Regions from separate parts of the Neorhizobium sp. 2083 genome, predicted to be linked through region 3. Evidence: predicted binding sites of a transcription regulator. Region 3 holds the regulator's gene; each other region holds the start of a gene.
The links. The regulator LexA, encoded in region 3, represses DNA repair genes until DNA is damaged. The targets are predictions, from matches to a motif close to TGTTCNNNNTGTGTTCNG.
Positions count from the first base shown of each region.

Region 1: a site for LexA is predicted at 4,341-4,358, ahead of J2X76_RS11115 (ATP-dependent helicase). Genes of this name have one in related genera too.
Region 2: a site for LexA is predicted at 2,818-2,835, ahead of J2X76_RS17665 (UvrD-helicase domain-containing protein). Genes of this name have one in related genera too.

Region 1 covers NZ_JAVDTC010000002.1:583,679-593,406, forward strand. The annotation lists gene J2X76_RS11095 (DUF1328 domain-containing protein) at 132-305, opposite strand; gene J2X76_RS11100 (ABC transporter ATP-binding protein) at 396-1,424, opposite strand; gene J2X76_RS11105 (iron ABC transporter permease) at 1,421-2,989, opposite strand; gene J2X76_RS11110 (iron ABC transporter substrate-binding protein) at 3,062-4,075, opposite strand; gene J2X76_RS11115 (ATP-dependent helicase) at 4,362-6,431, shown strand; gene J2X76_RS11120 (dipeptidase) at 6,570-7,622, shown strand; gene J2X76_RS11125 (alpha/beta hydrolase) at 7,755-8,465, shown strand; gene J2X76_RS11130 (DUF1003 domain-containing protein) at 8,529-9,251, opposite strand; gene J2X76_RS11135 (ABC transporter ATP-binding protein/permease) at 9,253-9,728, opposite strand, start outside.
Region 2 covers NZ_JAVDTC010000004.1:326,770-336,497, reverse strand. The annotation lists gene J2X76_RS17675 (efflux RND transporter permease subunit) at 1-1,360, opposite strand, end outside; gene J2X76_RS17670 (efflux RND transporter periplasmic adaptor subunit) at 1,357-2,598, opposite strand; gene J2X76_RS17665 (UvrD-helicase domain-containing protein) at 2,875-5,349, shown strand; gene J2X76_RS17660 (NAD(P)-dependent alcohol dehydrogenase) at 5,501-6,502, shown strand; gene J2X76_RS17655 (amidohydrolase) at 6,584-7,729, shown strand; gene J2X76_RS17650 (DUF2778 domain-containing protein) at 7,777-9,171, opposite strand.
Region 3 covers NZ_JAVDTC010000005.1:272,715-282,442, forward strand. The annotation lists gene pdhA (pyruvate dehydrogenase (acetyl-transferring) E1 component subunit alpha) at 1-49, opposite strand, end outside; gene J2X76_RS20595 (septum formation initiator family protein) at 245-562, opposite strand; gene eno (phosphopyruvate hydratase) at 802-2,076, opposite strand; gene kdsA (3-deoxy-8-phosphooctulonate synthase) at 2,194-3,042, opposite strand; gene J2X76_RS20610 (VOC family protein) at 3,047-3,919, opposite strand; gene lexA (transcriptional repressor LexA) at 4,120-4,839, shown strand; gene J2X76_RS20620 (ComEC/Rec2 family competence protein) at 4,820-7,351, opposite strand; gene gltA (citrate synthase) at 7,639-8,928, shown strand; gene lpxB (lipid-A-disaccharide synthase) at 8,955-9,728, opposite strand, start outside.

The DNA of each region.
Region 1 (9,728 bases), on a different contig from region 3:
CGACCCACCGCGTCATTGATGCGGGATTTTCCCCAATTTGCCCCGCCCGACCTTCGGCGGGGCTTTTTTGTTCCGGGCATCTGATTCGGCCGGGTTCCTTTAACGGGGGCCGAGCGCGTTACACCCGGCAATCAGAGAATCGCATTGCCGGCGGCAAACGCGAGCACCACGAAAACCAGGAAAACGACGAGGAAAAGGAAGAAGAGAATCTTTGCGATCCCGGCTGTCGCGGCGGAAATGCCCGAAAAGCCGAGGAAACCGGAAATCAGCGAGATGACCAGGAAGATGAGAGCCCATTTCAGCATGGAATGTGTTCCTTCACGTTGATGGTCCGATAACGCGAAGAAATGTTCCAGGGTTCCCAACAGCCCTAAGACCTTGCGGCCGGAACCGGCCTACCGGAAGAGATGCGCCGCGCCAGCCACGCCGATCGTCACCCTGTCGCCCGCGGACAGGGTCTCGCGACTCGGAATGTCGAGGCGGAATGTGAAGGCATCGCCGAGCGTGATCCGCACATCCGAAATCGGTCCGCAGAAATTGATCTCGGCGACCGTTGCGAAAACCCCGTCGCCGCCGTTTTGCGCAACGGTGATCTGTTCGGGCCGCAGCATGATCTCGGCCTTGCCGCGATAGGCGATGTCATCGACCGGCAATACCCCGAGCGGGCTCTGGGCGCGCCCATCGGCAACCTCGGCCGGCAGCACGATCGCCTCGCCGAGGAAGGCCGCCGTCGCCACGTCCACCGGACGCGAATAGACCTCGCGCGGGCTCCCCACCTGCGCGAATTTTCCCGCCCGCATCACCGCCACCTGGTCGGCGAAGGCAAGCGCCTCGCCCTGGTCGTGGGTCACCAAAAGCGTGGTGATGCCGGCCGCGGTCAGCACGTCGGTCACCGCCTTGCGGGTCGCGGCCCTGAGGCCGGTATCCAGCGCCGAGAAGGGCTCGTCCAGCAGCATCAGCCTCGGCTTGCGCGCCAGCGCCCTGGCAAGCGCTACGCGCTGCTGCTGGCCGCCTGAGAGCTGGTCCGGCTTGCGGGCGAGCATGGCCGGGTCGAGCCCCACCATATCCATCAGCTGGGCGATGCGGGCGTTCTTCACCGAGGCCTCCGCCTCCAGCCCGAAACCGATATTCTGCCGGATCGTCAGATGCGGAAACAGGCAGCCGTCCTGCGCGACGATGCCGATGCCGCGCTTGTGCGCCGGCACCTGGGAGCGGGCGTCGGCAAGCTGCTGGCCGGCGAACACGATGCGGCCCTCGTCCGGCGCATCGAAGCCGGCAACTAGGCGCAGAAGCGTGGTCTTGCCGCAGCCGGAAGGCCCGACGATCGCGGTGCGGCTGCCGGCCGTGACCGACAGGTCGACGCCGTCGAGGGCCGCGACGGAACCATACTGTTTGCGCAGGGAGGTCAGGGTAAGAAACGTCATCGCCCGGCGATCTTTTTCGATTGGTGGTGGAGAAGAAAGGTGAGCGGCAGCGAGAAGGCGACCATCAGCACCGCATAGGGCGCGGCGCCCGCATAGTCGATCTCGCCGGTCAGCGCCCAGAAGGCCATGGCGAGCGTGCGGGTGCCGTTCGGTGCCAGCATCTGGGTGGCGGTCAGTTCGTTCATGATGCCGAGCGAGGAGAGCGCCACGCCCGCCGCAGCCCCCGGCGCCGCAAGCCGGATGGTGGTCGCGAGCAGCGCATTGCCCGGCGAACGGCCGAGGCTTGCCGCCGCCTGTTCGATCTCGACCGGCACCTGTGCAATACTGGCGCGCAGGCTCACCAGCGCGCGCGGCAAAAACATCACCACATAGGCAAGCACGATGGTCGCAACGCTCTGGTAGAGCGGCAGCATGGCCCGCACGGTGATGGTCACCAGCGCCAGCGCCACGACGACGCCCGGCATCGAGCTCGCGAGATAATAGCACCCTTCCAGGAACCGGCTGGCGCGGGTCGGCCGACGCACCGAAAGCCAGGCAATCGGCACGGCGGCGGCCGTCGTCGCAAGCCCGCCGATCAGGCAGATGGCGAGCGTCTGCCAAAGCGCCAGCCCCACCTCGTCAAGCCGCCATACGCCGGCCCCGCCGGCGATCAGCCAGCGACTGAGGGTCAGCACCGGAACGCCGAGCGCAAACGCGGCCGTCACGGCGGGCAGGAGGAGAGCGACGTATTTCCATTTGCCGAGCCTTGCGATCTTCGGCCGGCGGGCGACGCCGGGCCCAAGCCGCGCATACCGGCTGCGGCCTCGCAACGAGGCTTCGAGGCCGAGCAGCACGAAGCAGCAAAGCACCAGCACCAGCGCCAGCATATAGGCGGCAACGCCGTTATAGGTCGACTGGAACTGGTCGATGATCGCGGTCGTGAATGTGTCGAAGCGGATCATCGCAAACAGCCCGTATTCGGCAAGCAGATGCAGGCCGACCAGCAGCGCGCCGCCGCAAAGCGCGAGCCTGAGCTGCGGCAGCACGACGCGCCGGAAGACGGCAAACGGCGCAAGGCCGAGCGAAGCCGCCTGGTCCTCCAGCGCCGGGTCGAGCAGCCGGAAGGCCGCCGAAAGAGGGAGATAGAGAAACGGAAAATAGGCGACGACCGAGATCGCCACGCCGGCCGGCAATCCGTTGAAGCCGGGCCACAACCCGATCCAGGCATAGGAATGCACGAAAGCCGGGACCGCAAGCGGCGTGACGCAGAGCCACGACCAGAACCGCGCGCCCGGCAGGTCCGAGCGCTCCGTCAGCCAGGCGAGCGAAACGCCGAGCACGGCGCAGATCGGAATGGTCAGGACGACGAGAAGGACGGTATTGACGAGCAGATCGCCGACCCGGGAACGGAAGATCAGCTGCAAGGCCGTCTCCCAGCCGGTGACGACGGTGGCCCAGAGCACAAAGCCGAGCGGCAGAAGCGCCAGCAGCGCCACCACGACCGCGATCGTCAGCGTCCAGGACGATGCCGCCGGCAGGCGGGCTCGCGGCGCGATCGTGATCCTGGTCTCTGTGGTGGAAGTCATTGCCGGTCCGAAAAGATGAGACATCGCAGGTACGCCCTGCGATGTCTCCATGCAACTGGTATCGGCCGCTTTTTAGAGCAGGCCGGCGGCGGTCATCATGTCGGTGACCTTGGCGTTGTTGAGCGTCGACGGCTCGACCTTCGGCGCCTGGAGATCGGCGATCGGGGTCAGGGCCTTGTTGGAAGCCTCGCCCTTGCCGACGGCGTATTCAAAGGAGGTGCCGTCGCGCAGAACCTTCTGGCCGCCCTTGCCGGTCACCCACTTGAGGAAGGCCTGGGCCTGTTCCTTGTGCTTGGAGGAGGCAAGGATGCCGCCGCCCGAGATCGACACGAAGGCGCCCGGATCCTGGTTCTTGAAATAGTGCATGCCGACGTTCTTGGTGTTCTCGCCGGTCTTCGCCACGTCGCCGAAATAGTAGTAGTGATAGATCAGCGCGCCTTCGAACTGGCCGGCATTGACCGCCTTCATGGCAGTCGAGTTGCCACGGATCGGGGTTGCATTTTCCTTCATGCCCTTCAGCCAGGCGGCGGTCGCTTCTTCGCCCTTGAGCTGCAGCAGCGCACCGACGATCGCCTGGAAATCGGCGCCCGACGGAGAAGCCGTCCAGCGGCCCTTCCATTCCGGCTTGGCAAGGTCGAGCATCGACTTCGGCAGCTTGTCTTCGGTCAGCTTGGTCTTGTCATAGGCAAAAACGGTCGAGCGGGCGGCGATGCCAACCCAGTTGCCGTTGGCCGGATGGAAGCCCGGCAGAACCTGGTCGAGCGTCGCCTTTTCGATCGGCGCAAACAGGCCCTTGCCGTCGACCAGCACCATGGCCGGCGAATTTTCGGTCAGGAACACGTCGGCCGGCGAATTGGCGCCTTCCTGAACGATCTGGTTGGCGATTTCGAGGTCGCTGCCCTGGCGGATGGTGACGACGATGCCGGTCTCTTCCGTGAAGGCCTTCGCCCATTCCTTGGTCAGCCCTTCATGCTGGGCATTGTAGATGGTGAGGCTGTCGGCCACCTGCGCCGAAGCCGGCGAGGAAAGGGCGAGAACGGAAAAGGCCAGGGCAACGCCCGCGGCCAAGCTGAATGCAGTCTTCAAGATCGCCTCCGCAAGAAGTCAGGAATTTGACGAGGCCGTCTTAACCAAAGCAGAGATTTGCGGTCAAGTTTATTTCCGCCTAATATGTAACAAACGCGTGACTTCCGTTTACATTACAGGGAGATAACAACATCAGGCCAAACTGTCGCGGTCTCGGTGCACCCCCTATCGCCATAGGCCGTGTCCCACGCACAGTTGCCGGCAACAACGTCCATCAGCATCGACGCGGATATCCGCGCGGGCGCACGAATCAGCTATGGCTCTTTCGAACACATCGGGAACGGGCATGGCTGTTGCTTATCTGGAAAAGCTGAACGACGCGCAGCGGCGCGCGGTGGAGCATGGCGCGGACGTGCCGAACGGCGGCGCGGCCGGCCCGCTTCTGGTCATCGCCGGTGCCGGTTCCGGCAAGACCAACACCCTCGCCCACCGCGTCGCGCATCTGATCGTCTCGGGCGCCGACCCGCGCCGCATCCTGCTGATGACCTTTTCCCGCCGCGCGGCTTCGGAAATGGGCCGCCGCGTCGAGCGCATTTGCGCCCAGGTGCTCGGCGCCAATGCCGGCATCATGACCGATGCGCTCGCCTGGGCCGGCACCTTCCACGGCATCGGCGCCCGCCTGCTGCGCCTCCATGCCGATCAGATCGGTCTCGACCACGACTTCACCATCCACGACCGGGAAGATTCCGCCGACCTGATGAACCTGGTGCGCCACGAACTCGGCTTCTCGAAGACCGAGAACCGGTTTCCGACCAAGGGCACCTGTCTGCAGATCTATTCGCGCGCCGTGAATTCCGAAACCCCGCTCGACGAGGTGCTGAAACTCTATTTCCCCTGGTGCTCCGCCTGGGAGCCGCAGCTGCGCGAACTGTTCGCCTCCTATGTCGAGGCCAAGCAGGCCCAGAACGTGCTGGATTACGACGACCTCCTGCTCTACTGGGCGCAGATGATGAGCGAACCGGCGATTGCCGAGGATGTCGGCGGCCGTTTCGACCATGTCCTCGTTGACGAATACCAGGATACCAACCGCCTACAATCGTCGATCCTGATGGCGATGAAGCCCGGCGGCATTGGCCTCACCGTCGTCGGCGACGACGCCCAGTCGATCTATTCCTTCCGCGCCGCGACGATCCGCAACATCCTCGACTTCCCCAACACCTTCGACCCGCCGGCCAATATCGTCACCCTCGACCGCAACTACCGTTCGACCAGCACGATCCTCGCCGCCGCCAACGGCGTCATCGATCTCGCCCGCGAGCGCTTCACCAAGAACCTCTGGACCGACCGCCAGTCGGAGGAACGCCCCCGCTTGGTCGCCGTCAAGGACGAGACGGAACAGGCCAACTACATCGTCGAGAAGATCCTCGAAAACCGCGAGACCGGCATGACGCTCAAGCAGCAGGCAGTGCTGTTTCGCTCCTCGCATCATTCCGGCCCGCTCGAAGTCGAGCTCACCCGCCGCAACATCCCTTTCGTGAAATTCGGCGGTCTGAAATTTTTGGACAGCGCCCATGTCAAGGACATGCTGGCGGCCCTGCGTTTCGCCCAGAACCCGCGCGATCGCGTCGCCGGCTTCCGGCTGATGCAGCTCATCCCCGGCATCGGGCCCCAGACGGCCGGAAAAATCCTCGACGCCATCGCCGCCGACCCGGAACCGCTGGCAGCCCTGCAGGAAATCCCAGCCCCGCCGCGCTCCGGTGCCGACTGGCCCGCCTTCGTCGAGATGCTCGCCGCCGTCCGCAAGGGCCAGGGCTGGCCCTCCGAGATCGGCCTTGCCCGGCAGTGGTACGAACCGCATCTTTCCCGCATCCACGAGGACGCCGAGACCCGCAAGGCCGACCTGCTGCAGCTCGAACAGATCGCCTCGGGTTATACGTCCCGCGAGCGTTTCCTCACCGAACTGACCCTCGACCCGCCGGATGCGACAAGCGCCGAATCCGGTACGCCCCTGCTCGACGAGGATTACCTGATCCTCTCAACCATCCACTCCTCCAAGGGCCAGGAATGGCGCTCGGTTTTCCTCCTGAACTGCGTCGACGGCTGCATCCCGTCCGATCTCGGCGTCGGCTCGACCGCCGAGATCGAGGAGGAGCGCCGCCTCCTCTACGTGGCGATGACCCGCGCCAAGGACCATCTGCACCTGATGACGCCGCAGCGTTTCTTCGTGCACGGCCAGGCCTCGCAGGGCGACCGGCACGTCTATGCGGCCCGCACCCGTTTCATCCCGGCCACCCTGCTGCAATTCTTCGAAACCGCCGCCTGGCCGGTCGTCGCGCCGATGTCCGAGGCCGAACGCCAGGCCCGCCACCAGGTCCGCATCGACGTCACCGCCCGCATGCGCGGCATGTGGCGATAGCGAGCCCGAAAATCGTACCGGTCGTCATAAGCTTTGGACACGATTGTGGGATGAGCCGTCATCAGCCGATTGCAACAGCCGGGTAAGCCGGCGCCTGTCTGCATGTGAGGCCTGGATATACCGGAGGATCGAATTCGCATGAACGGCATCGACGTCTTCGACGGGCACAACGACTCGGTTCAGTACATGTCGGACTACAAACCCGGCGGCCGGGATTTCCTGGCCCGCTCCGAGGCGGGGCCTCTCGATCTTCCCCGCGCAATGGAGGGGCGTCTCGTCGGCGGGCTGTTCGCCCTTTATGCCCATCCCGAGCGCAAGCCGGAAAACAACGTGACGCAGACCAGCGACGGATACGAGGTCCGTTATGCGGAGGCCCTGGACGAGGGTTATGCCCGCCGGCTGATCGACGCCCAGCTTGATGCGATGAACCGATTGATCCGGCGCTCGGACGGCCGCATGCGGCTCGCCACCGGCGTCGATGAAATCAACGCCGCCCGGGCCGCTTCCGCCTTGGCCGTCGTGCTTCACATGGAGGGCGCGGAAGCGATCGGCCCCGGTCTCGACTATCTCCACACCCTTCACGCAGCAGGCCTGCGTTCTCTCGGCCCGGTCTGGAGCCGCCCGAACATCTTCGGTTACGGCGTTCCCTTCGCCTATCCGAGATCGCCCGACACGGGCCCCGGACTGACCGATGCCGGCCGGGATCTCGTCAGGACCTGCAATACGCTGGGTATCATGATCGACCTCGCGCATCTGAACGAGCGCGGCTTCTGGGACGTGGCAGCCTTGAGCACCGCCCCGCTCGTCGCCACCCATGCCTGCGCCCATGCCATATGCCCCTCGACCCGCAACCTCACCGACCGGCAGCTCGACGCCATCCGCGATACGGACGGCGTCATCGGCTTCAACCTCGCAGTCTACGACATCCGCGCCGATGCGCATCTCGATGCCGATACGCCGCTCGACCTCGTCGTCCGCCACATCGAATATCTCGTCAACCACGTGGGAGCCGATAGAGTAGCCCTTGGATCGGACTTCGACGGCACCGTCGTGCCCCGCGAGATCAAGGATGCCAGCGGCCTTCCCCGCCTCTTAGAAGCCATGCGCAAGGCCGGATTTGATGAACCGGCCTTGAAGAAATTCGCCTTCGAAAACTGGCTCCGCGTCTTCGGCCTGACTTGGCAGTGCTGACCGGAGAAGACGGCCAAATGGCGGTCCTGCAATGGTTTTATCCCGGCTTGTCCCCTCGCCTGTCGCATTGACTTCGCCCGGGCCGGGTGGGAAACAACCGACATCATTCGGGTATCCAGGGAGGGGATCGAGATGACCAGCCGCAAGATCGTTCTTGTGCAGGGCGCCTGGGGTTCGAGTGCGAGCTGGACGCCGGTCGCAGATATTCTGCGCGGCATGGGCCATCAGGTCTTCGTGCCGAGCCTCACCGGGCTCGGCGAACGCACCCACCTGTTTTCCGGAGCGATCAACCTCGACACCCATATCGCCGATGTCTGCGGCCTGATCGAAGCCGAAGGCCTGGAGGAATTCGATCTCGTCGGCCATTCCTATGGCGGCATGGTGATAACCGGCGTCGCCGACCGGTTCGCGCCCCGCATCCGCACGCTCACCTATCTCGACGCCTTCCTGCCGGAAGACGGCCAGTCGGCGCTCGATCTGCTTGGTCCCGAAGTCGCGATGGCCAACCTTGCCATGGCCGGCGAACATGGCGGCGTCGCGGTACCGCCTCCGGCCCGCCACGCCACCCGCGTGCCGGAACATCTGCGCCATTACATGACCAGCCGCTCGCCGCATCCCTTCGCCTCGATGATCCAGAAGATCAGGCTGACCGGCGCCTACCGGAAAATCGCGAAAAGGCTCTACGTCTCGGCCAATATCGACCAGTCGAAGATCTTTTCCGGCATCTACGCCAAGGTCGGCGCCGATCCGTCCTGGGCATCCATGGAGGTGCCGAGCGGCCACATGCTGCAGCTCGAAATGCCGGAAAAGATCGCCCGCATCATCGCTGACTTCATCGGCTGAGACGGCAGCCGGCCACTCTTGTCGGCGATCACCCGTACCGCTCAGAGAAGGTCCCGCCAGCCCCTACCGGCTCTCCCGCCCGCCCCCATGCCGTTCCAGAAGCTCGATCTGTATCTGCTGCATTTCCGCCAGCCGCTCCCATTGATGCGCCATCTGGTGGTCGATCTTTTCGTGGAGCTGGCGGATTTCCAGTTCGGCGCGCAGGTTGATCATGTAGTCGTTCTCGGAGCGCATCCGGTCCTTCTCCTCCTGCCGCCGCTGGCTCATCATGATGACCGGCGCTTGCAGCGCCGCAAGGCATGAGAGCACCAGATTGAGCAGGATGAACGGATAAGGGTCGAAAGGCTGTGCGAACAGGCCGACGACGTTGATCCCCATCCAGACGACCAGCACGCCGAGGAAACTCAGGATGAACGTCCAGGAACCGCCGAAGGCAGCGACCTTGTCGGCCACCCGTTCGCCGAAGGTGGGACTGCGCTCGAGCAGGTTCGCAGCGCTCGTCTGCACGGTCGAGGCGCCCTTCTCGAAACTGTCGAGCACCTGCTTGTCGAGCTCGGAAAGCTCGCCACGCTCCTCGTCGAGCAGCCTTTCCACGTAACGGCGTCGGAAGCGCGCAAGGTCCTCGTCGCAGATCAGGCTGTTCTCATCGCAACCCTTCACCTCCTCGACGATCATCTCGGCAAGGTGCGGTCGCAGATATCCGGTCCTGTGCAGTCTCGACAACGGAAAGGTGCGGCCGCAGATGATGCATTGTCCGGTCTTGGTGGAGGCCAGATGCCTGCTCATTTCATGCCTCTTCCGTCTTCTTTTCCGTATGCATCTGCAGCGGCGACAGATGGAAGAGCCGCGGCGAGAACTTATCGCGAAACGCTTCCGAACGACCGATATAGATGAGCGTCATCCCATCGAGACGGCTGAGCACGTCCAGCAGCCGATCCTGGGTTTCCGGCTCGAGGCCTTCCAGCACGTCGTCCATGATCAGCCATTCCGGCTTCCGCAGCGCCGCGTTGGCGATCGCGAGCGACGCTTCCTCGTCCTTGTCGAGCAGCCGGTCCCAGCGCTCCACCTCGTCCAGCCTGTGCACCAGGCGGCCGAGCCCGACCTTTTCCAACGCTTGCGTCAGCGCCCTGTCGTCGACGCCGGCAAGCCCGGCCGGATAGGTCATCACCTCGCGCAGCGTCGCCGTCGGCAGGTATCCGTCCTGCGGCATCAGGATCATGCTGCTCACCGGCGGCAAGCCGATCTCGCCGCGCCCCCAGGGCC
Region 2 (9,728 bases), on a different contig from region 3:
AGAACACTTCCTGGGTGCCGAGCACGGCGGCGGCGCGCGGTCCCATGCCCTCCGCTCGCCGTCGCACGATGTTTTCGAGCACGACGATCGCGTCGTCGACCACGAGGCCGGTCGCGAGCACGATGGCGAGCAGCGTCAGGATGTTGATCGAGAAGCCGACCAGATAGATCGCCACCAGCGTGCCGATCAGCGCCACCGGCATGGTGATCGCAGGGATCAGCGTCGCGCGCCAGTCGCGCAGGAAGAGGTAGATGACCACGACGACGACCGCCGCCGACAGCATCAGCGCGGTCTCGACTTCGTGCAGCGCGCCCTGGATGAAGATCGCGTCGTCGCCGGTAATGGCGATGCGGGTGCCTTCCGGCAGGGTCTTCTGCATCTCCGCGACGGCGGCCTTGACGCCCTGGGAAATGTTGAGCGTGTTCGACTGCGCCTGGCGGATGATGCCGAGGCCGACGCCCTGCACGCCGTTGGCGCGCAGCACGGTCGTGCCGTCGTCAGGGCCGAGCGCGACCGTCGCCACATCGCGGATGCGAATATTCGGGCCGATCAGGACGTTTTCGAAATCCTGCGGCTTGGTGAGGCTGGCGGTGGCGCGAACGACGATATCCTGCGTCGTGCTTTTCAGCGAGCCGGCGGGAACGTCAAGCGCGGCGCTCGACAGCGCCTTGGAGACGTCGGCGACCGTCAGACCGCGGCCGGCCAATGCCGCCTGGTTGATATCGACGCGAAACACCTTGTCCTGGTCGCCGTAAAGTTCGACGTCGGCCACGCCTTCGACGGCGGCGAGCCGGTCGACGATCTCGTTGTTGACGAGCTGGGTGAGGTCTTCCATCGACATCTTCGACGACGTGACCGCAAGACGCATGATGGCGTCGGAATCGGCATCCGCCTTGACGATGCGGGGTTCGTCGGCATCGTCGGGCAGCTTGTTGACGACCCGGCCGACCGCGTCGCGCACGTCGTTGGCGGCTTCGGAAAGATCGACGCTGTCGGAAAACTCCATCGTCACACGGCTGGAGCCGAACTGCGACTGCGAGGATAGCGCCTTGAGGCCGGAAACGCGGGCGACCGCGCCTTCGATGACCTGCGTGACTTCCTGGTCCATGGTCTGCGGCGACGCGCCGTCGTAATTGGTGCGCACGGTGATGACCGGCTGGTCGACGTCGGGAAGTTCGCGCACTTCGACGCCCGCAAGGGCTGCAAGACCGGCGACGACGAGCAGCGTGTTCAGGACCGCCGCGAGCACGGGACGGCGCACGAAGAGAGCCGTGAAGCTCTGGCCGGATTTCTCCGCTAAGGCCTTGCCGTCGTCGTCATGGCCGTGGGCCGGCCCATGTCCCGGAAGTTCGATCTTCATTGGCGCGCCACCTCAGCCGTTTCCGGCGCCCCGAAGATCCGGACCGACGCCCCTTCCCTCACCCGTTGCAGGCCTTCGGTGACGATCCGGTCGCCTTCCTTGAGTTCGGCGCCCACGAGGACCGCGTCGGGATTGCGCTGGACGACGCGGACCCGGGTCTTGACCGATTTGTTGTCCCGGACCTGCCAGACATAGGACCCCTCGCCGTCCCACTGGATGGCGAGCGGATCGACCGCCGGATAACGTTCGCCGGCAAAACGCATGCCGACATTGAAGGCCATGCCGGCGCGCAGCACGTCACCTGGATTTTCGACCCTGGCGCGGATGCGCATCGTGCGGCTTGCCGGATCGATGCGGTTGTCGATCGCCTCGACCTTGCCGGAAAACACCTGGCCCGGACGGGCGATCGAGCTCGCCTCGACGGGCGCGCCCGGTTCGATCGCGACGGCGAAACGTTCCGGCGCCCAGAAATCGACCAGAATGGCCGTCCGGTCGTCGATCGTCACGACATTGGTCTGGGTGGTGACATTGTCGCCGATATTGACCGCAACGATGCCGGCGACGCCGTCGATGGGCGCGACGATGTCGCGGCGCCTGAGATTGAGTTCGGCGGTGGAGAGCGCAAGCTTCGCCGCCTGTTCGGCGATCTGGGCATTGAGCACGTCGAGCCGCGAGAACGACTGCAGGTTCCTGTAGGAGGCGGATTTTTCCTGGGCGCTCTGCAGCGCGACCTGCGCCTTTTCGCGCTCGATGATCTGCTCCTCGTCATCGAGACGGGCAAGCACCTGGCCCTTGGTGACCTTCTGGCCGGATGTGACCATGATCTCGTCGACCGTGCCGGAGGACTGCGGCATGACGACGACGGACTGGATGGCCTCGCCGCTGCCGATCGCCGAAAGGCGGTCGTTGACCGTGCCGATCGCCACCGGCTGGGCGACGACGAGCGTGGCCCGATTGCCGCCGCCCTGGCCTCCACCTTGTCCGCCTGCTCCGCGCTGGCCGTTCTGCGCCTGGGCATTGCCCTGCGCGCCGCCCTGGCCCTGCGGCCGCGCCGCGCCATTGCCGTTTGCGGCAGGTGCGGAGGAACTTGCCGGCTTCGGACGGATGGCGGCGATCACCTCACCGGGCACGCCCATCCTGGCAAGCGTTTCCCCGGCGCTCGGCACAAGATAGACCCACAGAGCCAGTGCTCCTGCAAGGACAACAAGACAGAGCAGAAGCTGTTTCCAAATCCGCATTCAATTCTCCGACGGGGCAGCAAAAGGCCATATTGCCCCGGAGTATCCTTGTTTGCCGGTGCTCACGCAATGGGGCAACGCCAACCTTACGGAAATGTAACCTCACGAAATTTCACGGATATGTTAGACGGCAAGCATACATATACTCCTAAAATTGTCGTTTTGGCAGAGAGCAACCGCCGGCCTCTCCATACTTTAGCCTTGCCTTGTGTGGAGACTTGGAATGAAAGCAGAACATTTTCTGGTCTTTCAGGTCCGAATCACTACATTGGCCGCATGACGAACAGTTTCGACGACATTCCGTTCTTCGACGAAGAACCCCAGCAGGCGCCACGCAAGGCCCCCGCCCCGGCACCGGCCGCGGGCCAGGGCGGCCTCGGCATCGCCGCCCGCGCCATGGCGGCCCGCGACCAGCACCGTGCGCCCGACTATCTTTCCGGCCTCAATCCCGAACAGCGCCAGGCGGTCGAGACCCTGGACGGCCCCGTCCTCGTGCTTGCCGGCGCCGGCACCGGCAAGACGCGCGTGCTGACCACCCGTATCGCCCATATCCTCGCGAGCGGCCGCGCCTTCCCCTCGCAGATCCTCGCGGTGACCTTCACCAACAAGGCGGCGCGCGAGATGAAGGAACGCATCGGCGTCCTGGTCGGCGGCGCGGTCGAGGGCATGCCCTGGCTCGGCACCTTCCATTCGATCGGCGTCAAACTGCTGCGCCGTCACGCGGAGCTGGCGGGCCTGCGCTCCGATTTCACCATTCTCGACACCGACGACGTGGTGCGGCTGATCAAGCAGCTGATCCAGGCCGAAGGTCTGGACGACAAGCGCTGGCCGGCAAAACAGTTCGCCGGCATGATCGACACCTGGAAGAACAAGGGCCTGCTGCCGGCCGACATCCCGGAAGGCGATGCCCGCGCATTTGCCAATGGCAAGGGCCGCGAACTCTACGCCGCCTATCAGGCCCGGCTGAGGACGCTCAACGCCTGCGATTTCGGCGATCTCCTGCTGCACCCGATCGCGATCTTCCGCAAGAACCCGGATCTCCTCAAGGAATATCACGCAAGGTTCCGCTATATCCTCGTCGACGAGTACCAGGACACCAATACTGCCCAATACATGTGGCTGCGGCTGCTCGCCCAGAGACCGCAGGGCACGCCCCAGAACGTCTGCTGCGTCGGCGACGACGACCAGTCGATCTATGGCTGGCGCGGCGCCGAAGTGGACAACATCCTGCGCTTCGAAAAGGATTTTCCGGGCGCCAAGGTGATCAAGCTCGAGCGCAACTACCGCTCCACCGAACACATCCTCGGCGCCGCCGGCCACCTGATCGCCCATAACGAGGGCCGGCTCGGCAAGACCCTGTTCACCGACCGCGCCGACCCCGACGACGAGAAGGTGGTGGTGCATGCCGCCTGGGATTCGGAGGAGGAAGCGCGTGCCATCGGCGAGGAGATCGAAACCCTCCAGCGCGGCAAACACAAGCTCAACGACATGGCGATCCTGGTGCGCGCCTCGTTCCAGATGCGCGAGTTCGAAGACCGGTTCGTGACGCTAGGCCTCAACTACCGCGTCATCGGCGGCCCGCGCTTCTACGAGCGGCTCGAGATCCGCGACGCCATGGCCTATTTCCGGCTCGTCTGCCAGCCGGCCGATGACCTTGCCTTCGACCGCATCGTAAACACGCCGAAGCGCGGCCTCGGCGACATTACCTTGCGCTATCTGAATAATTATGCCCGTACCCGCGATATTCCGAAGCTGCAGGCTATAGCCGAACTAGTAGAGACGGACGAACTGAAGCCTGCTCCTCGCAAAGCGCTGTTCGACGTGGTCACCGATTTCCGCCGCTGGCAGGGCCTGCTCGAAAACACGGCTCACACCACGCTCGCCGAGCAGATCCTCGACGAAAGCGGCTATACCGCCAAGTGGCAGAACGACAAGACGGCGGAAGCGCCGGGACGCCTGGAAAACCTCAAGGAACTGGTCCGTTCCATGGAAGCCTTCGAGAGCATGCGCGGTTTCCTCGAACACGTGGCTCTCGTCATGGATGCCGAGACCAACGAGAACCTCGACGCGGTGTCGATCATGACGCTGCATTCGGCCAAGGGCCTGGAATTCGACACCGTCTTCCTGCCCGGCTGGGAGGAAGGCCTGTTTCCGCACCAGCGGGCGCTCGACGAGGGCGGCCGCTCCGGCCTCGAAGAGGAACGCCGCCTCGCCTATGTCGGCCTGACGCGCGCAAAGCACCGTTGCCATATCTGGTTCGTCTCCAACCGCCGCATCCACGGCCTGTGGCAATCGACCATGCCGTCACGCTTCCTCGACGAACTGCCGGCCGCCCATGTGGACGTGGCGGCCTCCGACAGCAATTACGGCGGTTATGGCGGGCGCGGCGGTTACGGCCAGTCGCGCTTCGACAAGGCCGATCCCTTCGCCAACACCTATTCGACGCCGGGCTGGAAACGCGCCCAGGCCAACAGGACCGACGCCACCCGCGACAACTGGGGCACCCGCTCCGGCCACGCCGTGGAACGCATCGGCTACGGCGAAAGCGGCCCGCGCACGCGCACCATCGATGGGGAACTGGTGGCCAAGTCGGTCGCCGACACGCCGTCCCAGTTTTCGGTGGGCGACCGGGTATTCCACGTCAAGTTCGGCAACGGCAATATTTCGGCCATCGAAGGCAACAAGCTGACCATCGAGTTCGACAAGGCCGGGCAGAAGCGGGTGCTCGAGGGGTTTGTGGAGCGGGTGTGAGAGAGGCTTGACACAAGCTGATATCAATAGTCGCAGAGAAGCAGGTTCCGTCACGCGGAACGGAGAACGCCGCCCCTAGCATCCCGCTTGTCAGTCTCCCTGATTCCTTCTAGGTGAATCCGATAATTTTCGCGGATTGAGGGAGGAATTCATGAAAGCCATTGTTACTGCACCGGGCGGCCTCGATGCCCTGAAACTCGTCGATCGGCCCGACCCGGGCAGACCCGGCCGTGGCGAGATCCGGGTGAAGCTGCATGCGAGTTCGATCAATTTCCATGACCTCAGCGTCGCGAGCGGCCGCACCCCGACCGATGGGCGGGTGCTGATGGCCGATGGCGCCGGTGTGGTCGAGGAGGTCGGGGAAGGCGTGGGCGAGTTCAAGGCGGGCGATCATGTGGTCTCCTGCTTCTTCCCCGACTGGCAGGACGGCCCGCCGCCGGCGGGTGGTTTTTCGCGCACGCCCGGCGACGGCATCGACGGGTTCGCGACCGAATATGCGGTGCGGCCGGCGGCGGCCTTTACGCTCGCTCCGAAAGGGTTCAGCCATGTGGAAGCGGCGACGATCACCACCGCGGGGCTGACCGCCTGGCGGGCGCTGGTGGAGCTTGGGCGGCTGAAGGCCGGCGAGACGGTGCTGGCGCTCGGCACCGGCGGCGTGTCTATCTATGCGATGCAGATCGCAAGAGCGATGGGCGCACGGGTGGCGATCACCTCGTCCTCGAACGACAAGCTGGAGCGCGCCGGAAAACTCGGGGCCGAGTTCACCATCAACTACAAGGAGCAAGCCGACTGGGGCAAACAGGTCTTCGACTGGACCGGCGGCCGCGGCGTCGACCATGTGGTGGAAGTCGGCGGCCCGGCGACGCTTGGGCAATCCATCCAGGCTGTGAAGATGGGTGGCCATATCACCATGATCGGCGTCCTGACCGGCCCGCGCGGCGAGGTGCCGACCGCAGCCTTGATGGGCAAGCAGGCGGTTCTGTCGGGTATTCTGGTCGGCAACCGCCGCCAGCAGCAGGATTTCGTGCGGGCGCTCGATACGGGCACCGTCCGCCCGGTAATCGACAAGGTGTTTGCGCTCGAAAACCTGGCCGATGCCTTCCGCTACGAGATGAGCGGCAGCCATTTCGGCAAGATCGGCATCGAGTGGTGATTGGTCGGGCAGAGGTTTTTCTTGCGGAGAACCCCTGCCCCGGTTACCTCGGGACAAACCCGGCGATCAGGGAGCGGCCCCATGTTTCTCACCAACCAGGACGTCATCGAGCTCACCGCATGGCGGCGCAAGCTGCATGCCATGCCGGAAGTGTCCGGCGAGGAGGTCGCGACCGCTGCCGAGGTGCAGGGGTTTCTCGCGGATACCAAGCCGGACCGGGTCGTGACCGGCCTCGGCGGCACGGGCGTCGCGGTCGTTTATGACAGCGGCCTTGCCGGCCCGACCGTGCTCTTTCGCGCCGAGCTGGACGCGCTGCCGATCGAGGAGGTCGGTACGCCGGATTACCGCTCGAAAATTCCCGGCAAGGGCCATATGTGCGGACATGACGGCCACATGACCATGCTGGCGGCGCTCGGTCGTCAGTTCGGTCGCGAAAAGCCGAAGCGCGGCCGCGTCATCCTCATGTTCCAGCCGGCCGAAGAGACGGGCGCCGGTGCTGCGGCAGTCATCGCCGACGAAAAATTCCGGGACCTGGTGCCGGATTACAGTTTTTCCCTGCACAACATGCCCGGCCTGCCGCTGGGGCGCGTCTGGCTGAAGCAGGGGATCGTCAACTGCGCGTCGCGCGGCCTCAAGGTCGTCCTCACCGGGCGCACGGCGCATGCCTCCATGCCGGAAACCGGCATTTCGCCGGTGCCTGCGGTCGCAGCGCTGATGCCGGCGCTGACGGCGCTCAGCGAGGGCTCGATCGAAACCGGCGACATGCTGCTGGCCACGGTCACCCATGCCTCCGTCGGCGAACCGGCCTTCGGCATTGCGCCCGGCCGTGCCGAGGTCTGGGTGACATTGCGCACCATGACCGACGGCCAGATGGAAGCATTGATGGCGAGGGCCGAAACCCTCGTCCGCAAGATCGCCGCCGCCGACGGACTCGAATACGCAATGGATTACCATGATATCTTCGGCCAGTGCGAAAACGATGCGCAGGCGACCGAGCTGCTGCGGGCGGCGATGGAAACCGAGGGCGTTCCCCACGATGCAGGCGAGACGATGCGCGGCTCGGAGGATTTCGGCCGCTTCGCGACCGTCTCAAAATCGGCGATGTTCTTTCTGGGGGCCGGCGAAAACATGCCGAACCTGCACAACCCGAATTACGATTTCCCTGACGACCTGATCCCGATCGGCACCAAGATTTTTATGCGCGTGGCGAGAGATATTCTGGGCTGAAACGCCGTTTGTGACGCCGTCATCCGGCGTCACCATCATGGCTCCGACTAAGCGTCGTTATTGCCGAACAGCTTGGCCATGAAGCCGCCATTGGTGCCGCGGCCCGGACGCTTGCCGTCCCACTTGGGCACGATCACCATATGGGTGATGTCGCCGCGCTGGAAGGCTTTCAGGAACGCGGGATAATCGGCAAACGCGACGCAGCCGTGCGAGTCGCCGCGCACCCGCAGCAGGAAGCTGTGGGCGAGCAGGCCGGTGCGGCCCTGCGGCGCCTTGCCGTCGACCGGCGTCAGGCGGATCGCGGCGACGCCGTGGAACAGCGTTTCGCGCATCGACAGCTTGTAGGTGCCGGGGGGTGTCGGGCCACGCATCGTCACATGCGTAAAGTTCGGGTTGTCGCGCATCTTGCCGATGCCGGAATGCGCTTCGAGCTTCGAGCCGTTCGGCATATAGACCATGCCGCCGGAAATATCATAGACCGCGACCTTCGTGCCAATGCCGGGCCAGGCCGGAGCCGACTGCGACGGACGGGTGGGCTCCTCGCGCATCGGATTGTCGGGCTTGGCGAAGGCAAGCGCGGTCGGCTTTTCGTCGCGGTCGTCCGCCCTGGCGGGCTTCTGCGGCGCGACCGCGGCAATCGCGGCAAGCGCTGCCGGCTTGGCGGGCTTTTCGGCGGTAGAGCCCGGACGGATGACCGGCAGCGGGCCGGCCTTCGGCAGCGCATAGGAAGGCGCCGCGGGAACGGCCTCCTCGACCATCGCGACTTCGCTTTCGTCGGTGCCCTCGTCCGCGTCCTCTTCGAGGGCGGTTTCCTCAAGCGCGGCCATCTCGACCGGCTTCATATCCTTGAGCCCGGCGACGGTGGCGACCGTCTGGACGTCCTGGATCATGTCCGGCAGGGCGCCGCTAGGCGTGCGGGGCGCCACCACGACGAGGTTTTCCATCGCCGGCGCGAGCACGGCGCGGATGGCATTGGCGTCCGGACGGATCTTTTCGAGTGCTGCGAACTGCTGTTCGTGTTCCTGGTGGCGGGCAGCCTTGGACATCGCCACGTTGAGCATCTGGCTGACGCTTGAAACATCCGGCTTGCGCGCTTCAAGCGCAGCCACTTCGGCTCCGGCCAGGCGCTTGCCCTTCGGACCGGCGGGCGCGCTGCCCGGCAGGCGTGAGAATTTCGAGACGTCGATTTCGCGTTCGCGCGATACGGCCGCGGGAGCGGGAGCGGCAAGCGCGATCGGCTTCGTCAGCGCCGTTTCGAACTTGACGTCGGCTGCCGACTTCACCGCGGTCGCCATGGTAACCATCGACGCACCCATCAGGGCTGCGACCGTCAGACCGAAACCGACCGTGACATTGACAAGGAGAGAGCGGGATTTCTTGCGGCGCTGCGGCGCCTTGCCCGCATGCCTGCCATTCACCGACGTCTGGACCGAACGCGCCATCACTCGTTACCCGAACCGTTACTCACACCGGCAGGCGTCGCTTCCGCGAGACTGCCAACACAACCTCGGCGAGCACTGAGCATAAGAAGAATCTGCCCACCGCCGCCTATCGACTGCATGTGAGAATGAACGATTATGGTAACCAATGTCTTTACGCCGCCCCGATTTGGTTTCGGTGGTGCACATAAAAGCGCATGCCGTCGGAAGTTTAACCGAATTGCGGCAACAGGGTGTCCCCCGGGTGCCCAATTGAGGCTAGTCAAGCCAGCGACCGTTGCTGTTTAGCCACAAAATCTTATTCTTTCAAGGCTTGATACGATTTTTATACCAATTCCTTCTCTGGCACCGAATGCCTCGAGTCGCGCGTTGCCGCCCGAGCGTCCCGCCATTGCCCGTCATCGCGGGGCCCCTAGATGTATACCGAAGCCGTTTACGGGTAATCGGAAACAGCTTCGCGGCGGGTAACATGAGCGGTTCAAAAGCACCAAAACCAGGTCGTCGCCGGCTGCCGCAAAGTCCGCAGACAACCCTCTCCCCAATCAACTGTAAATACTCGA
Region 3 (9,728 bases):
TTGCCGCTGGTTTACGGCCGGATACAGACGCGGTTTTGGTCGGCGCCATTCATCCCTCCCTTTGAGTTCTGCGTTGAGAGCGAGAATACGCCCTGACAATGTGTCGCCAGATTCCCACTCTGGTTTCGGGGAATACCATAGGCAAGAAAAGCTGCCCCAGCAATGCCATAAACGCATGGCTCACATTCCGTGTAACACGATGAAAAGGTTACAGAAATGTGAAATTAACCGGATTTCGGTTAATTCAGAAGTAGTTGTTGAAGATGACGATTTCGTCGCCGCGCGAGACATTCAGCTGATAACGGGCGATCTCGTCGAGCATGTCCTTGTCGAGCGAACCGTCGCTCATCAGCTGAACCTGCCGCTCCAGCGTTTCGCGCTTGGCGGTGAGCTTTGCGAGTTCCTCCGCCCGCGCCTGCCGCTGACGCTCGAATTCCTCCGTGGCGATCAGACCGAGATCGCCGTGGATGGAATGATAGCCGAAGTAGGAGAGAAACGCGACTGTTATGGCGGGAAGGACAAAACGGCCAAATTTTCTTTTCTTATGATGCTTTGTCCACATGCCGCTCTAACGCCTTGCCACGCTTACGGGATCTCAAATCGATCCGAAACAGAGCATCAAATTCGCAGAACTTGCTTAAGCAATCGTTGACCAGAATCGAGTCCGAAAAAAGCCCGCGTCTTTCGGCGCGGGCTTTGGAATTATGGTGCAATGATTTTGCCGGCCCTTCGCTTGAGCTCAGGGCGTACGTCCTTCGAAACGATTCACTGGATCGTTTCGTTGGCTTCGCCAAACAGCCCTTAACCCTTCAGGATGCCGCGGCCGGCATAAGCGGCCTGCGGGCCGAGCATTTCCTCGATGCGGATCAGCTGGTTGTACTTGGCGAGCCGGTCGGAACGCGACAGCGAACCGGTCTTGATCTGCCCGCAATTGGTGGCGACCGCGAGATCGGCGATCGTCGAATCCTCGGTTTCGCCCGATCGGTGCGACATGACGGCCGTGTAGGCGGCCTTGTGGGCGGTCTCGACGGCATCGAGCGTTTCCGACAGCGAACCGATCTGGTTGACCTTGACGAGGATGGAGTTGGCGACGCCCATCTTGATGCCGTCGCGCAGGCGAGCCGAGTTGGTGACGAACAGATCGTCGCCGACGAGCTGGCACTTGGCGCCGATCTTGTCGGTCAGGTACTTCCAGCCGGCCCAGTCGTCTTCGGCCATGCCGTCCTCGATCGAGATGATCGGGTACTTGGCGGCGAGTTCGGCGAGGTAATCGGCCATGGCTTCCGGCTCGAGCGTGCGGCCCTCGCCTTCCATCTCGTACTTGCCGTTCTTGAAGAATTCGGTCGAGGCGCAGTCGAGCGCGAGGCATACGTCGTCGCCCGGCTTGTAACCGGCCTTTTCGACCGACTTCATGATGAAGTTGAGGGCTTCCGGCGCGCTCTTGAGGCCCGGCGCGAAACCGCCTTCGTCTCCGACATTAGTGTTGTGGCCCTGGGCTGCCAGTTCCTTCTTGAGGACATGGAAGATTTCCGAACCCATGCGCACGGCGTCCTTCAGCGTTTCGGCGCCGACCGGCATGATCATAAATTCCTGGAAATCGATCGGGTTGTCGGCATGGGCGCCCCCGTTGATGATGTTCATCATCGGAACCGGCAGAACATGGGCGTTCGGGCCGCCAACATAACGGTAGAGCGGCAGGCCGGAGGTTTCGGCCGCGGCCTTGGCGACGGCGAGCGAGACGCCGAGGATGGCATTGGCGCCGAGACGCGACTTGTTCGGCGTGCCGTCGAGGGCGATCATCGTCTTGTCGATATGGATCTGGCTTTCGGCGTCGAAGCCACCGATCGCGTCGAAGATCTCGGTATTGACCGCTTCGACCGCCTTTTCGACGCCCTTGCCGTGATAACGCTTGCCGCCGTCACGCAGCTCGACGGCTTCGTGCGCGCCGGTGGAGGCGCCCGACGGAACGGCCGCGCGGCCCATCGTGCCGTCTTCCAGATAGACATCCACCTCGACGGTCGGATTGCCGCGGCTGTCGAGGATTTCGCGGGCGATGATATCGGTGATGGCGGTCAAGGGTCTCTCCCTGGGTTTGGACGTCGGTTTCAGGCGTCATGAGGTCACTGAAAATGTCTCATAATCAATGACACGAAAATTACAATCGAGGCGGTTTTCCCGCCTTTTCGGTCGGGCTCAGGCGGCCTTGGCGACGGCGTCGAGCGCGAGCAGCTTTTCAAGAAGCCGCGGCATGTCCTTCAGATAAACCATGTTGGGGCCGTCGCAGGGAGCGTTGTCGGGATCCTGGTGGGTCTCGATGAAAACCCCGGCGACGCCGACCGCGACTGCCGCACGGGCCAGCGTCTCGACGAACTGGCGCTCGCCGCCCGAGGTCGTGCCCTGGCCGCCAGGCTGCTGCACGGAATGGGTGGCATCGAAGATGACCGGCGCGCCCATGGCCGCCATGATCGGTAGCGAGCGCATGTCGGAGACGAGCGTGTTGTAACCGAAGGAGGCACCGCGCTCGCAGAGCAGGATGTTCGGATTTCCGCTCTGGTTCAGCTTGCCGAGAACATTCTTCATGTCCCAGGGCGCCAGAAACTGGCCCTTTTTGACGTTGATGACTCGACCGGTCCTGGCGGCGGCGACAAGGAGGTCCGTCTGGCGGGACAGGAAGGCCGGGATCTGCAGGACATCGACGACTTCGGCAACCAGAGCGCATTGCTCTTCCGAATGGATATCGGTCAGCACCGGAATGCCGAGTTCCTTCTTGAGGTCGGCGAAGACTTCCAGGCCCTTTTCCAGGCCGAGGCCGCGCTTGCTCGACAGTGACGAGCGGTTCGCCTTGTCGAAGGAGGTCTTGTAGACGAGCCCCATGCCGAGCTTGTTGCAAAGCTCCTTGAGGGTGCCGGCGACCATGAAGGCATGATCGCGGCTTTCCATCTCGCAGGCGCCGGCGATCAGCGACAGTTTTGCGTCCTGCGCGAAAACCACCTTGCCGTCTCCTTCGCCGACGGAGACGCTGGGATTTGCGGTAACGTCCATGAACCTATTCCTCGAAGCCGAACAAAACACCCTGGCCGGGTGCCGCCGAGACGAGAACGCGGCCCTCCCGGCGGACGAATGCGACGTCATTAGCAGCAAGGGTGATCTCTGTCACGGCAAGATCGGCCGTCTTGAAGATGATCGCCCGGCCGCGCAGCCCTTCGGCGCCGGGCATAGACGGAAGCGCAAATTCCGCCTGGAGTTCCTGATCATCAAGGATGCGGATGCGGGCATTGGCCGCGGCAAGCTCGAGCGGTGCCGCCTCCGGCGCTGCCTTCGTCAGCAGCACCTGTTCGACAAGCGGGGCGAAATCGGACGGCACCGAGGCCGACAGGATGATTTCGCTGAGGCCCGTGACCGTATTGGCGTGCCGCTCCAGTTCGCCGCGATTGGCGGGCAGCGGATTGATGCGCTGGCAGGAAAACAGCAGGAAATCGGGTGCACGGTCATCGCCGGCAAACGCCAGCCGAAAGCTCGCTTCCGTTTCCGAACCGTCAGGCAGCGTCATGCCGCGCGAAAACTCCAGCACCTCGCCTGCCGAAATGCCGCGCATCTTGAAACGCGCATGATCGGCCATCGCGTCGCGGGTGGCGACCACGAGCGCGGAAAAACCCTGCCGGTTGCGGGCATTGCGGAAAGCGAGATCGCGGGCCGTGAAGACATTGCCGCGCTTTGCCGCGACACCCGCATGGCGCCGGTTGGCAAGCGCCAGCGGCTCCAGGTAGGTCCCATCGGAGAAGAACACGCAAGCATTGGCCGTGCCGAAAGGATGAAAAGCGTCCGGCGCAACTGTAAAACCAAGCTCCGTGAGCCGGGAGCGCGCAGCGGTAAGTTCCGCCACCGGCAGCACGAGATGATCGATCGGTCTTGCGTTCACGCGAGGGCCCCCAGAATTGGAATCGCAAAGCTACTTTGGCAGCAGGCTCGCGCCGCGCAAGTGGTGTGAGACCAGATATCTGGCACGCATCTATGAAGAAAAAATCATCATACTTCACAGAAATTTAGGGACTTGCAGAACACATATGGAACATATAGTGTCCGTTCTGGATTTGTTTCCGACTCTCAGGGTGCCAAAAGATGCTCACGCGCAAACAACAGGAATTGCTTCTGTTCATTCACGAACGCATGAAGGAATCCGGCGTCCCGCCGTCATTCGACGAAATGAAGGATGCTCTGGACCTTGCTTCCAAGTCCGGCATCCACCGGCTGATCACGGCGCTCGAGGAACGCGGCTTCATCCGCCGCCTGCCCAACCGGGCGCGCGCACTCGAGGTCATCAAACTGCCGGAAGCCTATTCGCCGAGCATGCAGCCGCGACGCGGCTTCTCGCCGAGCGTCATCGAAGGCAGCCTTGGCAAGCCGCAGCCGGTCGCCGCCCCTCCGAAACCTGTCGCCAACGACGATGTGTCGAACGCCACGACCGTTCCGGTCATGGGCCGCATCGCCGCCGGCGTGCCAATCTCGGCGATCCAGAACAACACCCATGATATCGCGGTGCCGGCCGAGATGCTCGGCTCCGGCGAACATTATGCGCTTGAGGTCAAGGGCGATTCGATGATCGAGGCCGGCATTCTCGACGGCGACACGGTGATCATCCGCAACGGCAATACCGCCAATCCCGGCGACATCATCGTCGCGCTGGTCGACGACGAGGAAGCGACGCTGAAGCGTTTTCGCCGCCGCGGCGCCTCGATCGCGCTGGAAGCCGCCAATCCCGCCTATGAGACCCGCATTTTCGGGCCGGACCGGGTGAAGATCCAGGGCAAGCTCGTCGGCCTCATCCGCCGGTATCACTGATCAGCTGCCTGACTGGCTCCGGCAGGGACCGGTCGAAACGCTGGCTTCGCCAATCATAGTGGCGGTGCCTGCTCCAGGGACGGTCCTCGCCCGCCATGGCCGCCCGAACCTGCCAGCGCCGATAGTCGGTAGCGCCGTTGAGGGAAATCTCCAGCGCGCCGGTTTTTCGGAGCGTGCTGCCATTGATCATCAGCGCTCCGGACCGGCATCGGTCGAAGCGGGCACTCGGGGCAATGACGAGACTGGCGACGTCGCAGGCGGCCCCGGCATATCGGCCGTCTTCGACGGCAATGACAATCCCCTCGCCGGTGCTTGCAGCGCACCAGGCCTTGGATTCGCAGGTGAAGCGGCCGGGAGGCGCTTGTTTCATCCGCGACTTCGCCGCTTCGATCTGCTGCGTGGTCAGTTCGCGGCGCTCCTTGTTTTTTGCGCCGTTGGACTTGTCGTCGTTTTTTGCCCTGGTGGACTTGTCGTCCGGCGGCTTGTCCTTGGAGCGGGACATTTCCGGCTTTGCCGGATCGCCAATAAGAAGCGCCCTCTTCCATTGATCGTAGATGAAGTCGGGCGGGCGCGTGCGGTTGGTGGCAACCGTCTCCCCGTTCAGAAGCGCCACCAGCGTTCCGTCCTCCGAGACCAGCATATCCGGCAGGGGCGCCGATCGCTCGTGCCACGAGAGCAGCAGGGAAGCGATCATCAGCGGCAGGCCGATCACTCTCAACCTCGTTCTCAAAAGCGTCAGCAGCAGGAATCCCACCGTCGAGACCGTCAGAAACCAGGGATGCTGGCGGCCGATGCCGACATCGCCCCCCCAGGCCGCCACATGTCTGGCGATCGCGATCACCGCTTCCAGACCAAGGCCCATGAGCTTCATGAAGGGAGCGTCGAGGCCGAAAGGCATCAGTAGCATGCCGGCGAGCCCGGCCGGCATGACCACGAAGGAAATGATCGGCATGGCGGCAAGGTTGGCGGCAAGGCCGTAGGTGGCGATGCGGTGAAAATGCTCGACCGAGAAAAGCGCCGTCGAGATGCCGCCGATCAGCGATGTCGCGAAAATGCCGGCCACGAAATTCCAGGATGCCAGCGCAGGCTTCACCACAGGGTGACGAAACGGCAGAGGCTCCGGATCGCGGCCTTCGGCCCGAAGTTTCCAGAGGGCGAAGCCGGCGACCAGGGCGACGGTGGCGGCAAACGACATCTGGAAGCTTGGGCCCAATATTTCCGAGGGCGACATGGCGATGATGACGAGCGCGGACAGGGCGACATTGCGCAGGCTGATCGATGGCCGGTCGAAGAGGACGGCGACCAGCATGATCGCCATCATGATATAGGCCCGTTCGGCCGAAACGCCGAAACCGGAGATCAGATAGTAGGCGGTCACCATCATCAGGGCGCCGAAGGCGGCGAATTTCTTGACCGGATACGTCTGCGCGAATCCCGTGAAGACCGAAAGCACGGTGCGGACGCCAACGAAGAAAATGCCGGCGGCGAGCGCCATGTTGAGCCCTGAAATGGCGACGATATGGGCAAGCCCAGAGAGCCGCAGCGCTTCCGTCGTCTCTTTGGAAATCGCCCTGCGTTCGTCGGTCACGATTGCAGCGGCAAAGGCGCCCGGATCGCCGGGCACAGTCGCGCGAATACGGGTGGCGATCGTGCTGCGCAGATCGAAAAGCCGGCTTTCGATGTCCGCGATCCAGTTCCCGGCCGAGAGTAACGCGGCCTGTTTTTTCGGCGCCGCATAGAAAAATCCGACTCCGCCGATGCCATCGAAATAGGAAGAGAAAGCGAAGTCGTTGAGGGCGGGCAGAGCCGGCCCGGATGGCGGCGAGATGCGCGCGCGGCCGGTGATCGTGTCGCCGATCTGCGCCGGTTCATGACGGGCCCTTGCCAGCAGCGATACCCGTTCCGGCGGACGCCTGATCTGCGGATTGGCGGTGCGCTCGATGCGGACCATATAACGCCAGCGCCCCTGGCTGTCGATCTCCCTGCGCTCGACGACCCCTGCAAGCTCGGTCGTCACCGGCCCGTCCAGGATGACGGTAGCCCGACGCCAGGTCTCGAATTGCGCCAGCATCATCCCGCCCAGGAAAAGAGCGAGACCAAGCGGCAATAGACGCTTCGGGCCGGGCCGATGCCGCAACACGATAGCGCCCAGGGTGCAGACGCAAAAAAGCAGGAAAAATGGCCAGAAAGCCGGGGTCTCCGGCAGCACGAACCAGCAGGTGGCCCCCGCCCCGACGAGCACGGGCAGAAAGAGGAAGCCATGTCCATAGTCCGTCTCCTCCTGCAGCATGACCGGCAGGCGGCGCAGCAGCCGAGCGAGGCGGTCGCCCGAGCGGCGAAAGGTCCTGTCTTGCGTCCGGACCACGGGCAGATGTTCGACGGCCGGAAAAAGCCTGGACAGATCCCGGAGCTTGGCCGAGTCGGGCGGGCTTCGGTGCAGGCGGGAATCCGGCGGCCGGGATGTCAGTCTCCCTGCCTCGGCACGCGTCGGAAATGCATCTTCCTCCTGCATGAAACGCTCTGTCCGCCCACCCGCCAAACACGCGGCAATGCAACCTGCGCGTTTCCTCCGCCGCCGTCAACTGGCGGTTAAACATCGGGAATTTCACAGGTCGAACAAGGCCTGCACCAGAAAGTTGGACATCCAAGCAAAAGCCGTTGCCCAATAATTTTTCGCGCTGCACAAAATGCCGTCACGACAGCTTGGCATCAGCTTTCGGATCATATAGCTAAACGGTGGACGCTTAATTCTTGTGGCGCTTTTAGGGCGCCATGCCGCCAAAAGGTTGGAGGATCAGCATGACGGATACAAGCGCAAATCTGGTAATCGGTGACAAGAAAGTCGACCTGCCGGTCAAGTCCGGCACTATCGGTCCTGACGTGGTCGATATCGGCGCTCTCTACAAGCACACCGGCACCTTCACCTACGACCCCGGCTTCACCTCGACGGCATCTTGCGAATCCAAGATCACCTATATCGACGGTGACGCGGGCATCCTGCTGCATCGCGGCTATCCGATCGAACAGCTCGCCGAGCATGGCGACTTCCTGGAGACCTGCTACCTGCTGCTTTACGGGGAACTGCCGACCGCTGCCCAGAAGAAGGATTTCGACTATCGCGTGACCCATCACACGATGGTGCATGAGCAGATGAGCCGCTTCTTCACCGGCTTCCGCCGCGACGCGCATCCGATGGCCGTCATGTGCGGCTGCGTCGGCGCGCTGTCTGCCTTCTATCACGACTCGACCGACATCACCGATCCGCACCAGCGCATGGTCGCTTCGCTGCGCATGATCGCCAAGATGCCGACGCTTGCCGCGATGGCCTACAAGTACCATATCGGCCAGCCCTTCGTTTATCCGCAGAACAACCTGGACTATGCGTCCAACTTCCTGCGCATGTGCTTTGCCGTTCCTTGCGAGGAATACGTGGTCAACCCGGTGCTCGCACGCGCCATGGACCGTATCTTCATCCTGCATGCCGATCATGAGCAGAACGCATCGACCTCGACGGTCCGCCTCGCCGGTTCCTCGGGCGCCAACCCGTTCGCCTGCATCGCTGCCGGCATTGCCTGCCTCTGGGGCCCGGCGCATGGCGGCGCCAACGAAGCGGCGCTCAACATGCTGATGGAAATCGGCACGGTCGACAAGATCCCGGAATATATCGCGCGCGCCAAGGACAAGAACGATCCGTTCCGTCTGATGGGCTTCGGTCACCGGGTCTACAAGAACTACGATCCGCGCGCCAAGATCATGCAGAAGACCACGCATGAAGTTCTCGGCGAACTTGGCCACAAGGACGACCCGCTCCTGCAGGTCGCGATGGAACTGGAGCGTATCGCGCTCACCGACGAGTATTTCATCGAGAAGAAGCTCTACCCGAACATCGATTTCTATTCGGGCATCACGCTGAAGGCGATGGGCTTCCCCACCACCATGTTCACCGTGCTCTTCGCCCTCGCCCGCACCGTCGGCTGGATCGCCCAGTGGGCCGAAATGATCGAAGATCCGCAGCAGCGTATCGGCCGCCCGCGCCAGCTCTATACCGGCGAAGCGCAGCGTGACTACGTTCCGGTTTCCAAGCGTTGATCGGATAAAGCCAAACAAAAACCCGGTCAGAAATGACCGGGTTTTTTATTGTCCAGAACCTCAAGAACGATGCCGGCGGCCGCCTCGCCGGGCGGCACGGGCACCTGCAGCCGCTCCCAGGTGAGATCGAAACCTTCGATCATGGCGCGGCGCTGCAGCGTGTCGGAAGACAGCCGCTCCGCCCAGCGGCAGAGGCTTGCCGGGCGCACCACGTCGTTCACATATTCGGGCACGACCGCGTAATCGGCGATCAGGTTCGGCAGCGCGCCGGACCAGGTCTTGATGCGTTTCGCGAGCATGGTGATCAGCCAGTCAGTCTTGTAGGCCGAGACGACCGGAATTCCGGCAAGGCCGAGTTCGAGGATGACCGTTCCGGACGCCGCAAGTGCCGCATCCGCCTCGGCGAATGCCGCCCATTTGCCATCCGTATCGGCGGTGATCTCGAGCTTCACGTCGAAACCGGCGGCGATCTCGCGCACCAGCTTCTCCTGGCGGGGAACCGTGGGAAGCAGGAAACGAGCCGGGCCTTTGCGGGCGACGAACTCGCGGGCGGCGTCCCCGAACACCGGCAGCAGCGCCTTGATCTCGGCCGAACGCGAGCCCGGCAGAAGCATGATCGTCTTCTCCTCACCCGGCCCCTTCACCGGACGCCCGGCCCGGATGCCGCGGACCTTGAGGAGTGACGGATCGGCGGTCAGCCGGTGGCCGACGAAGGTGGTTTCCGGCCCGCCGAGACGCTTCATCGCCGCCGGCTCGAAAGGCAGCACGGCCAGAACGTGATCGACATAGGGAAGCATCGC